Regions from separate parts of the Aquitalea sp. ASV11 genome, predicted to be linked through region 1. Evidence: predicted binding sites of a transcription regulator. Region 1 holds the regulator's gene; the other holds the start of a gene.
What was found. The regulator FNR, encoded in region 1, switches genes on or off when oxygen is low (the NO sensors DNR and NnrR bind a similar motif). The targets are predictions, from matches to a motif close to TTGATNNNNATCAA.
Positions count from the first base shown of each region.

Region 2: a site for FNR is predicted at 1,922-1,935, ahead of JHD62_RS12895 (peptidase U32 family protein). Genes of this name have one in related genera too.

Region 1 is NZ_JAELUD010000008.1:6,073-10,818, reverse strand. It holds gene JHD62_RS04450 (inositol monophosphatase family protein) at 1-393, opposite strand, end outside; gene JHD62_RS04445 (RNA methyltransferase) at 535-1,299, shown strand; gene JHD62_RS04440 (DUF1853 family protein) at 1,277-2,209, shown strand; gene JHD62_RS04435 (flavodoxin family protein) at 2,206-2,664, shown strand; gene fnr (fumarate/nitrate reduction transcriptional regulator Fnr) at 2,790-3,536, opposite strand; gene hemN (oxygen-independent coproporphyrinogen III oxidase) at 3,649-4,746, shown strand, end outside.
Region 2 is NZ_JAELUD010000037.1:36,266-41,011, reverse strand. It holds partial or broken gene recC (exodeoxyribonuclease V subunit gamma) at 1-1,372, opposite strand, end outside; gene JHD62_RS12900 (SirB2 family protein) at 1,466-1,849, shown strand; gene JHD62_RS12895 (peptidase U32 family protein) at 1,996-3,012, shown strand; gene JHD62_RS12890 (U32 family peptidase) at 3,067-3,996, shown strand; gene JHD62_RS12885 (SCP2 domain-containing protein) at 3,983-4,417, shown strand; gene JHD62_RS12880 (LysR family transcriptional regulator) at 4,489-4,746, opposite strand, start outside.

The DNA of each region.
Region 1 (4,746 bases):
AACACCACGCGAGGCGGTAAACAGATCGTTACGGCTAGGGTCGTACACCACGGCCTGCTGCACCTGGCCCTTGTGCGCCAGTGCGATGGAGATGGCGTATTGCTGGTGGCCATGCAGGAAGTTGGTGGTGCCGTCGATGGGGTCGATGATCCACTCGTATTCGGAGGAGCCCACGCCTTTGGCGCCGGACTCTTCTGCTAGAATGGCGTGCTTGGGATACGCCTCGAGAATCATGTCCACGATGGCCTGTTCGGCAGCGCGGTCCACGTCGGTCACAAAGTCATTGTGCTTTTTCTTCTCTACACGAATGGTATCGAGGTTAAGCGACGCGCGCTGGATTACACTGCCAGCACGGCGGGCGGCTTTAACCGCGATATTGAGCATCGGATGCATTGACGGCCTCTAGAACGGATAGCAGATGTCAGCCAACATGGCTCGACATCTGTCAGTAACAATCTGGGTTAAGGAACAAAAAAAGCCGGCGCGAGCGCGCGGGCTTTTTGATATGCCCGCCATTTTAATGTGAAACTGCTGATGAATAAACCCCAAGTACCTGATTTTCTGAAAAACATTCGCATCGTGTTGGCTCGCCCCAACCATCCGGGCAATATCGGTTCGGCCGCACGGGCGATGAAAACCATGGGGCTGACCCGCCTGTATCTGGTTGAACCCAAAGTGTTTCCCAGCGATGAAGCCAATGCACTGGCCTCCGGCGCGGTGGATGTGCTGGAGAGCGCCACCGTGGTGGCGAGCCTTGCCGAAGCGCTCAGCGACGTCACCGTGGCCTGCGCGCTCACCAGCCGCCGCCGCGAGCTGACCACGCCATTGTCCACTCCGCGCGAAACCACGCCGGAACTGGTGGCCCGCGCGCGCGATGGCGAACAGGTGGCGCTGGTGTTCGGCAATGAAACCTTCGGCCTGTCGATTGAAGAAGTGGAGCAGTGCAACCGGCTGGTGACCATTCCGGGCAACCCGGATTACTTCTCGCTCAACCTGGCCATGGCAGTACAGGTGATGACTTACGAGCTGTTCAGCCATACCGGCGTTGATGTGGAATACCTGCGGCCGGAAAGCGAAACCGCCAGCCTGGGCGAGGTGGAAGGCTTCTGCCAGCATCTGGACCAGACCATGGACGCCATCGGCTACTACCGCCGCCGTAACAGCGAGCGACTGATGCGCCGCATGCGCGCGCTGTTCAACCGGTCCGGCATGCTGCGCGACGAGGTGGACATTCTGCGTGGACTGATGAAGCAGATCCAGCGCGTGGCAGACGGCCATGAGCACGGCGGCGAATCCTGATTGCGGTTTTTATCTGCCTTACACGCAGCCTGCGCTGCGTGATCTGGCTTTCTTGCTGACCGCCCCTTCCCCCTGGGATAGTGGCTGCAATCTTTCGCCACAACGCCTGCTGGGCCCGGATGGCCCGGCCTTGCTGGCCGCACTGGAACAAGACCCGGCACCGCTCTATGCCTGGCTGGCCGAGCAGCCCTGTCGCCGTCTGGGCCACTATGCCGAGCGCTTGCTGGCTTTCTGGTTTCACCTTGCGCCCCATATCGAGCTGGTGGCCGCCAATCTGCCGCTACGGGACGCCAGTGGCCGCACCATTGGCGAATTTGATTTCCTGATCCGGCTGGATGGCGAACCACTACACGTGGAGACTGCCAGCAAATTCTATCTGCAATTGGGTGCCGGCCCGGACAGCCTGGTAGGCCCCAGTCTGCGCGATGCCTGGCTGCTGAAGGCGGGTAAATTGCAGGCGCAGTTGCAGTTGTCCCGCCACCCCTTGGCCCGTCGCGTATTGCCGCCAGGCTTTGTGGCCTGCGCCAGTCAGGCCCGGCTGGCCGGCTGGTTTTTCTATTCCCGCCCGACACGTCCCGCCCCGCCACTGGCTGCGGATCAGCTGCAAGGCTGGTTCAGCCCGCTATTGCAGCCCTGGCCCAGTACCAGCCCGGCATCACGCTGGTTGTGGTTACCACGCTTGAACTGGCTGGCTCCGGCCCGTGTGGCCGAAGCCGAAGTGCGCGAACAGCACAGCCTGCAGCAGGAATTGCGCCAGGCCCTGGTGCCGCAACTGGTGGCAGAGCTGCTGCCGCTGGGCGATGGCTACTGGGAGGAGGTGGCGCGCGGTTTCGTGGTGCCGCCAGGCTGGCCCGAAGCAACACGCCTGCAAGCATTGATGGCCACGTTGCCAGGGAGTCCTGCAGCATGAAGCGCTTGCTGTTGTTGTATGCCAGCCAGACCGGCCGCACCTTGCAGCTGGTTGACGCCGTGCGCGCCAGCGTAGCGCAACTGGCGGATGACCTGCAGTTCAACTGCCTGCCCGCCGAGCAGGCCACACTGGATGACTTGCTGACAACAGACGGCATCGTGCTGGCAACGCCGGAGAATTTTGGCTATATGGCGGGCAAGATGAAAGATTTCTTCGACCGCACCTTCTACCCCGCGCAGGGCCTTACCGAGGGGCTGGCCTGCCTCTTGCTGGTGTCCGCCGGTAACGATGGCATGGGGGCTGTGTACGCCATGCGGCGCATCATCGCCGGCTATGGCTGGGACGAAGTGCTACCCGCCGTGGTGGTACGCGGCGAGCCGGACGCCGCGCAGCTGGCTGAAGTGGCGGAACGGGCCGAGCAACTGGTGGCCGGCATGCTGATCGGGCGCTGGTAATACCTTGACCGGAAGAGTTAGTGCTTGCGGAGAATGGCGTGCCTGCCCGGATGGGCGGAAGATGCAAAAAGGGCGGTAAGGCGCATTGCGCCCACCGCCCGGATGGCTGTTACCGTGCTGTCGGCTTACACGCCGTTGGCGTGGGTACAACCGGAGATCAGGTCCTTGAGTGCATCGGCCTTGATCAGCTGGATGTGCTTGTGGTCCACGCTTAGCCAGCCTTGTTGCTGGAACTTGGATAGCGTACGGCTGACGGTTTCCAGTTTCAGGCCGAGGAAGCTGCCGATTTCCTCGCGGCTCATGCGCAGGATGAAATCGTTGGCGGCAAAGCCGCGGGTGGACAGACGCTGTGACAGGTTCAGCAGGAAGGCAGCCAGACGTTCTTCTGCCTTCATGTTACCCAGGAGCAGCATGACGTTCTGGTCACGCACGATTTCGCGGCTCATCAGGCGGAAAAAGTGGTGTTGCAGGCTGGGAATGTCGCGCCCCAGGCTTTCCATGCGGTTGAAGGGCAGTTCGCAGACTTCGCTGTCTTCCAGGGCAATGGCGTCGCAGCCATGCACATTGGACGAGATGCCATCCAGGCCCATGAGTTCGCCGGACATCAGAAAGCCGGTGACTTGTTCACGACCGTCCTGGCTTGCCACGCTGGTCTTGAAGAAACCGGTGCGCACGGCAAACAGCGATTTGAAGGCTTCGCCACTGCGGAACAGGTATTCACCGCGCTTGAGGCGGCGGCTCTGACGGATAACTGCATCCAGCTGTGTCATTTCGTCGCGGTTCAGCCCGATGGGCAGGCAGAGTTCGCGCAGACTGCAGTTGGAGCAGGACACCTTCAGTGCGTGCAGAGTGTGTTGGTGTTGGTCTGACATCGCGTGTTTTGTACAACCCTGTAAAGAAGCTTGACCCTTGTCAAAGCGGAATTCGCACGTTTTCCGCAAATTTACCAGTCCACCTGACGTTTGACTATCAATACCCGACGACATGCACACCACCCATCCGTTTTCGCCTACCCACTGTGAGTTCGACCGAGCATTGATCGAACGTCTTGATGGTTCCGGCCCAAGATACACTTCTTACCCCACCGCCGACCGGTTTACCCCGGCATTCGGTGAGAAGGACTATAAACACTGGCTGAAGCAACGCCACCTGGGCATGCATCAGAACGCAATATCATTGTACGTTCATATACCGTTCTGTAATACGGTATGTTACTACTGCGGCTGCAACAAGATCATTACCAAGGACAAGAGCCGTGCCGACCGCTACCTCGATTACCTGGAAAAGGAAATCAAGCTGGTTGCCGCCTCGCTTGGCTGCCGGGAAAAGCTGATCCAGCTGCACTTTGGCGGCGGTACGCCGACCTTTCTGTCCGACGAGCAGCTGGACCGCCTGATGACCATGTTGCGTGCCCACTTCGAATTTTTGCCGGAGGGAGAATATTCCATCGAGATCGACCCGCGCAAGGTGGGTCGTGAAACCGTGCATCACCTGGCGCGACTGGGCTTCAACCGCATGAGCGTGGGCATTCAGGACTTCGACCCGCAGGTGCAAGCCGCGGTGAACCGGGTGCAAAGCGAGGAAGAAACGCTGGAGGTGATCGAGGCTGCGCGCGAAGCCGGCTTCAAGTCGGTCAGTGTGGACCTGATCTACGGCCTGCCGCTGCAAACCCGCGAGTCGCTCAAACGCACGCTGGACAAGGTGATTGCCATTGGCCCGGACCGGCTGGCGCTGTACAACTATGCCCATTTGCCCACCGTGTTCATGCCGCAACGGCGCATCAACGAGGCGGACCTGCCAGCAGCCAGCACCAAGCTGGACATCCTGCAGGACGCGGTAAAGAGCCTGGCGGATGCAGGCTATGTATTCATTGGCATGGACCACTTTGCCAAGCCGGAAGATGACCTGGCCATTGCCTTGCGCCAGGCGCGCCTGCAGCGCAATTTCCAGGGCTATTCCACCCATGCCGACTGCGACATGATCGGCCTTGGCGTGTCGTCCATCGGCAAGGTTGGCCCCTGTTACAGCCAGAACGAGAAAGACCTGGACAGCTATTACGCCGCGCTGGACGAAGGCCGGCTG
Region 2 (4,746 bases), on a different contig from region 1:
CGGCATCGCGGCCCCAGCGGATGCCGCTCTGCCGCACCCAGTCCTGGATGAAGGGCAGGTCTTCGGCTTGCAGGCCAAAGCGTTGCAACAGTGCCGGGCTGTCCAGCAAGGCCAGCACCTGATCGGCAGCAAAGCGCGAATCCAGCAACTGCAACAGCGTGCCGATGGCGGCCAGCAAAGGCTCTTCGCGCTCCACCTGACGGTCGGCAATGGCATAGGGCAGGCTGGGTGCATCGTCGCGCTTGCCAAACACCGCGTCGATATACGGGGCATAGCTGTTGATGTCCGGTGTCAGCACGGCAATGTCGGCGCTGCTCAGCGAGGGGTCTTCCGCCAGCATGGCCAGCAGGCGGTCTTTCAGCACTTCCAGTTCGCGCATGGGGCCGTGGGTGGCATGCAACTCCACCGAGCCGTCATCCGCCGCCAGCCACTGGCCATCCTCGCCCGGCATCTGCAATTGCAGGATGTCGCGCTGCAAGCGCGCCAGCAGGCTGTCACCGGCCGGTTCGGCAAACAGGGGCCGGGCGTCCAGCTCGGCATCGGCGGCAATCAGCTCGAAAAAGTCACGCCCCTGCTTGCCCAGCGAAGCCAGCAAGGGGTGACCTTCGGTGGCGAACAGATCGCCCTTTTCACGCAGCTTGAGCTTGCGCCGGTTATCGACAATATCGCCCCAGTAGGCTTCACAGGGATTGAGGGTGAACAGGCAGACATCGGTCAGCTCGGCCAGCCGCTTGATCAGCGCCAGATACATCGGCGCCAGGCTGGCAATGCCGAACAGGGTGATGCGCTCCGGCAGGTGTTCCGGTCGCAAGGCAGCAAAGAATTCATCCAGCATGCGTACACGGTGACGTCCCGGGTCCTGCAAGGCCAATTGCTGCCATAGCGCGGCCTGCCAGGCTTCGTCATCACCCAGGTCCAGCCGTTCTCCTGCTTCCCAGGAGCGGATCCAGTCCGGGCGGAACACCAGGTACTGGTCGAAAATATCAGCCACCTTGCCAGCCAGCTCAAACGCAGCGGCCTCGCCACCGGCAGCATAGCGCTGCAAGGGGGCAAACACCTCGCCTTGCAGGGTGGGCAGCAGTTCCATCAGGCGCCAGCTCAGCACTTCCGGGCTGAACGATGACTTGCGCGGCAAACCGGGAATGGCCTGTTGCATCAGCCGCCAGGCAAAGGCAGCCGGCAAGACAAAGTCGGTATTGGCGGCAATGCCGCATTGCTGCGCCAGGTCCAGCGTCATCCAGCGCCCCATGCCCCGGCTTTGCACGATCACCGTTTCGGCAGCAAACGGGTCGCTCAGCGGCTGTGCCTGCAACATGGCGGCATAAAGCTGGCCCAATTGCTCCAGACGATTGGACTGATAGAGAAAAAGCATGGTCGGGAACGCTGATGAAACGAAGGCTTCAGTGTACCATCAGCCTTTGGCCCCCATCACCCAATGCATAAGGCATAAATGGCAGACACAGGCATGAACACTTACCAGATTCTCAAACACGCCCACATGGGCATGGCCTATCTCACCATCACCCTGTTCGCGCTGCGTGGCGGGCTGATGCTGGCCGACAAACAGCAAATCCTGGCCAGCAAGCTGCTGCGCATCCTGCCGCACGTGATTGATACCGCGCTGCTGGCACTGGGCATCACCCTGGTGGTGGTGGGCGGCTGGCCGCTGCTGCAAACGCCATGGTTGCTGGCCAAGATAGCCGGCCTGCTGGCTTATGTGGCGCTGGGTACCATTGCGCTGAAACGCGGCCGCACCAAGCAGATACGCAGCATCGCCCTGCTCTGTGCGCTGCTGGTGGTGGCGTATATCGTGCTGGTGGCCAAGACCAAGCTGGTGCTGCCGTTCTGACCCGGCCACCCGGATGAGGGATGGCCTGTGCCATCCCGGCCACTCCCCACTCCCCACTCCCCATCCAGCCGCTTGACCCAGAACAAGTCCCGCGCTGCAACGCTCTGCTAATGTCTGGCGGTTTCAATTGCCGACATTTTGCCATCATGCCTGCCACACGCCCCCTGCCGGAGCTGGTTTGTCCGGCGGGCAGCCTGCCTGCCCTCAAGGCAGCCGTGGATAACGGTGCCGACACCGTCTACCTCGGCCTGAAAAACGATACCAATGCCCGTAACTTTGCCGGGCTGAATTTTGACGACCGCACCGCCCGCGAAGGCATCCACTACGCGCACCAGCATGGCCGCAAGGTGCTGCTGGCCATCAACACCTATGCCCAGGGCGGCGACATCAGCCGCTGGCATCGCGCCATCGACGAAGGGGCGGCACTGGGCGTGGACGCCATCATCCTGGCCGACATCGGCCTGATGAAATACGCGCGCGACCGTTACCCGGACCTGCGCCTGCACATGTCGGTGCAAAGCTCCGCCACCAATTACGAAGCCATCAAGCTGGCCCAGGACATGTTCGACATCCGCCGCGCTGTCCTGCCGCGCGTGCTGACGCTGGATCAGGTCAAGCAGGTGATCGACCACACCAATGTGGAAATCGAAGTATTCGGCTTTGGCAGCCTGTGCGTGATGGTGGAAGGCCGCTGCCTGCTGTCCAGCTATGCCACCGGCGAATCACCCAACAGCCATGGCGTGTGCTCGCCAGCCAAGTTCGTGCGCTGGGAACATGGCCAGCAAGCACTGGGAGCAAGGCTGAACGGCATCCTGATTGACGAATACCAGCAGGGCGAACCGGCGGGCTACCCCACCTTGTGCAAAGGCCGCTTTGAAGTGGAAGGCGATACCTATTACGCCCTGGAAGAACCCACCAGCCTGAACGTGATGAGCATGCTGCCGCAGATCATCGACATCGGCGTGGCTGCCATCAAGGTGGAAGGCCGCCAGCGCAGCCCGGCCTACGTGGCCCAGGTCACCCGCACCCTGCGCGAGGCGCTGGATGCAGCAGGCCGGGACAAGCAGCGCTTTGCCGTCAAGCCCGCCTGGACCCAGGCCCTGTCCAAGCTGGCGGAAGGCCAGCAGCAGACGCTGGGTGCCTACAACCGGCCCTGGAAATGACATACCGTGTGCCGGCGGGCAAGCTGCCATGCCGGCCTCACAAGCAGGCCTGATATGAAAAAATTGCAACTGACACTGGGCCCGGTACTGTTTTACTGGTCCCGCGACGATATCCTGCGCTTTTACAGCGAGGCCGCCGACTGGCCGCTGGAAACCATTTATCTGGGCGAGGCGGTCTGTTCGCGCCGCCAGCAATTGCGCGGCCAGGACTGGATCAGCCTGGGACACGAACTGGCCCAGAGCGGACGCCAGGTGGTGCTGTCCAGCCAGGCGCTGATTGAAAGCGAATCCGACTTGCGCCGCCTGCGCAAGCTGGTGGAAAACGGCGAACTGCAGCTGGAAGCCAATGATCTGGGCGCAGCCCGTCTGGCACAACAACAAGGCCAGCCCTTTGTTGCCGGTCATCACCTCAACATCTACAACGCCGACACCCTGGCCTTGATCCGCTCACTGGGCGCGCGGCGCTGGATTCCACCGGTGGAAATGGACCGCGACACCCTGTCTGCCGTGCTGGGCCAGGCGGCGTTCAATGGCGTGCAGATCGAAACCGAGTTGTTTGCCTGGGGCAGGCTGCCACTGGCACTCTCCGCGCGCTGCTTCACCGCGCGGCATTACAACCTGTCCAAGGACGACTGCCAGTTCCGCTGCATGGAGCACCCGGACGGCCTGCGCCTGAACACGCGCGAACAACAGGCCTTCCTCACCATCAACGGCATCCAGACCATGTCCGACGGCTGCCAGTCCCTGCTGCCACACCTGGCCGACATCAGCGCCATGGGCATTACCGCCCTGCGCATCAGCCCGCAGTGGCAACACACGGCCCAGGTAGTACAGGGCTACCAGCAGGCTGTTGCTGCCATCGAATCACGCACTACCAGCGAAGTGGACCTCAGCCCGTATTCCGACAGCCTGCTGGTGGACGGTTACTGGCGCGGCAGTGCCGGCATTAGCGCCATAGGAGAAACCCGCCATGCACATTCCTGACCTGACCCTGCCGGCAAAGCTGGCCAGCATACTGGGCAAACTGCCCAGCACACCGCCCTGCTGGGCGCTGGTCACCACGCTGAACCAACTGAAAAAGCGCGACATCCTGCCGGTAGACATGAGCCTGCTGGCCGGGCACAGCTTTGAAGTCCATATCCTGGATGCCGACATGCGCCTGCGCTTCACCGCAGACGACGCGCGTTTCAGCGTGGACAGCAGCCCATCAGAACCCGACCTGCGCCTGGCGGCCAACCTGGCCGACTTTGCCCGCATGATGCTGCGCGAAGAAGACCCGGACACCCTGTTCTTCAACCGCAAACTGGTGATTGAAGGGGATACCGAGCTGGGGCTGATCGTGAAGAACCTGCTGGACAGCGTGGACTGGAGCGCCACACCGCTGCAACGCTTCATGGCTGTGTAGACGGGTCTGACAGACAAACAGCAAAAAGCCCGGCATATGCCGGGCTTTGTTTATTAGCAAACAGACTGGCATCAGCCCATGAGCTGCGCTGCTGCCTTGCGTTTGGCGGACAAATCCAGCCCCGGCAGATCCGCCATGATATCCGGATGATCCGCCAGCTTCTCCACCACGAAGTCCACAAAGACGCGGGTACGCGGCGCGATGTGGTCGCGATGCGGGAAGCAGATGTAAATGGAACGCTCCAGCGACACCACGTCGGTCAGTACCGGCTCCAGCTCACCGCTGCGGATCAGGTGCACCACCTCGTGCCCAGGCAGCTGTGCCACACC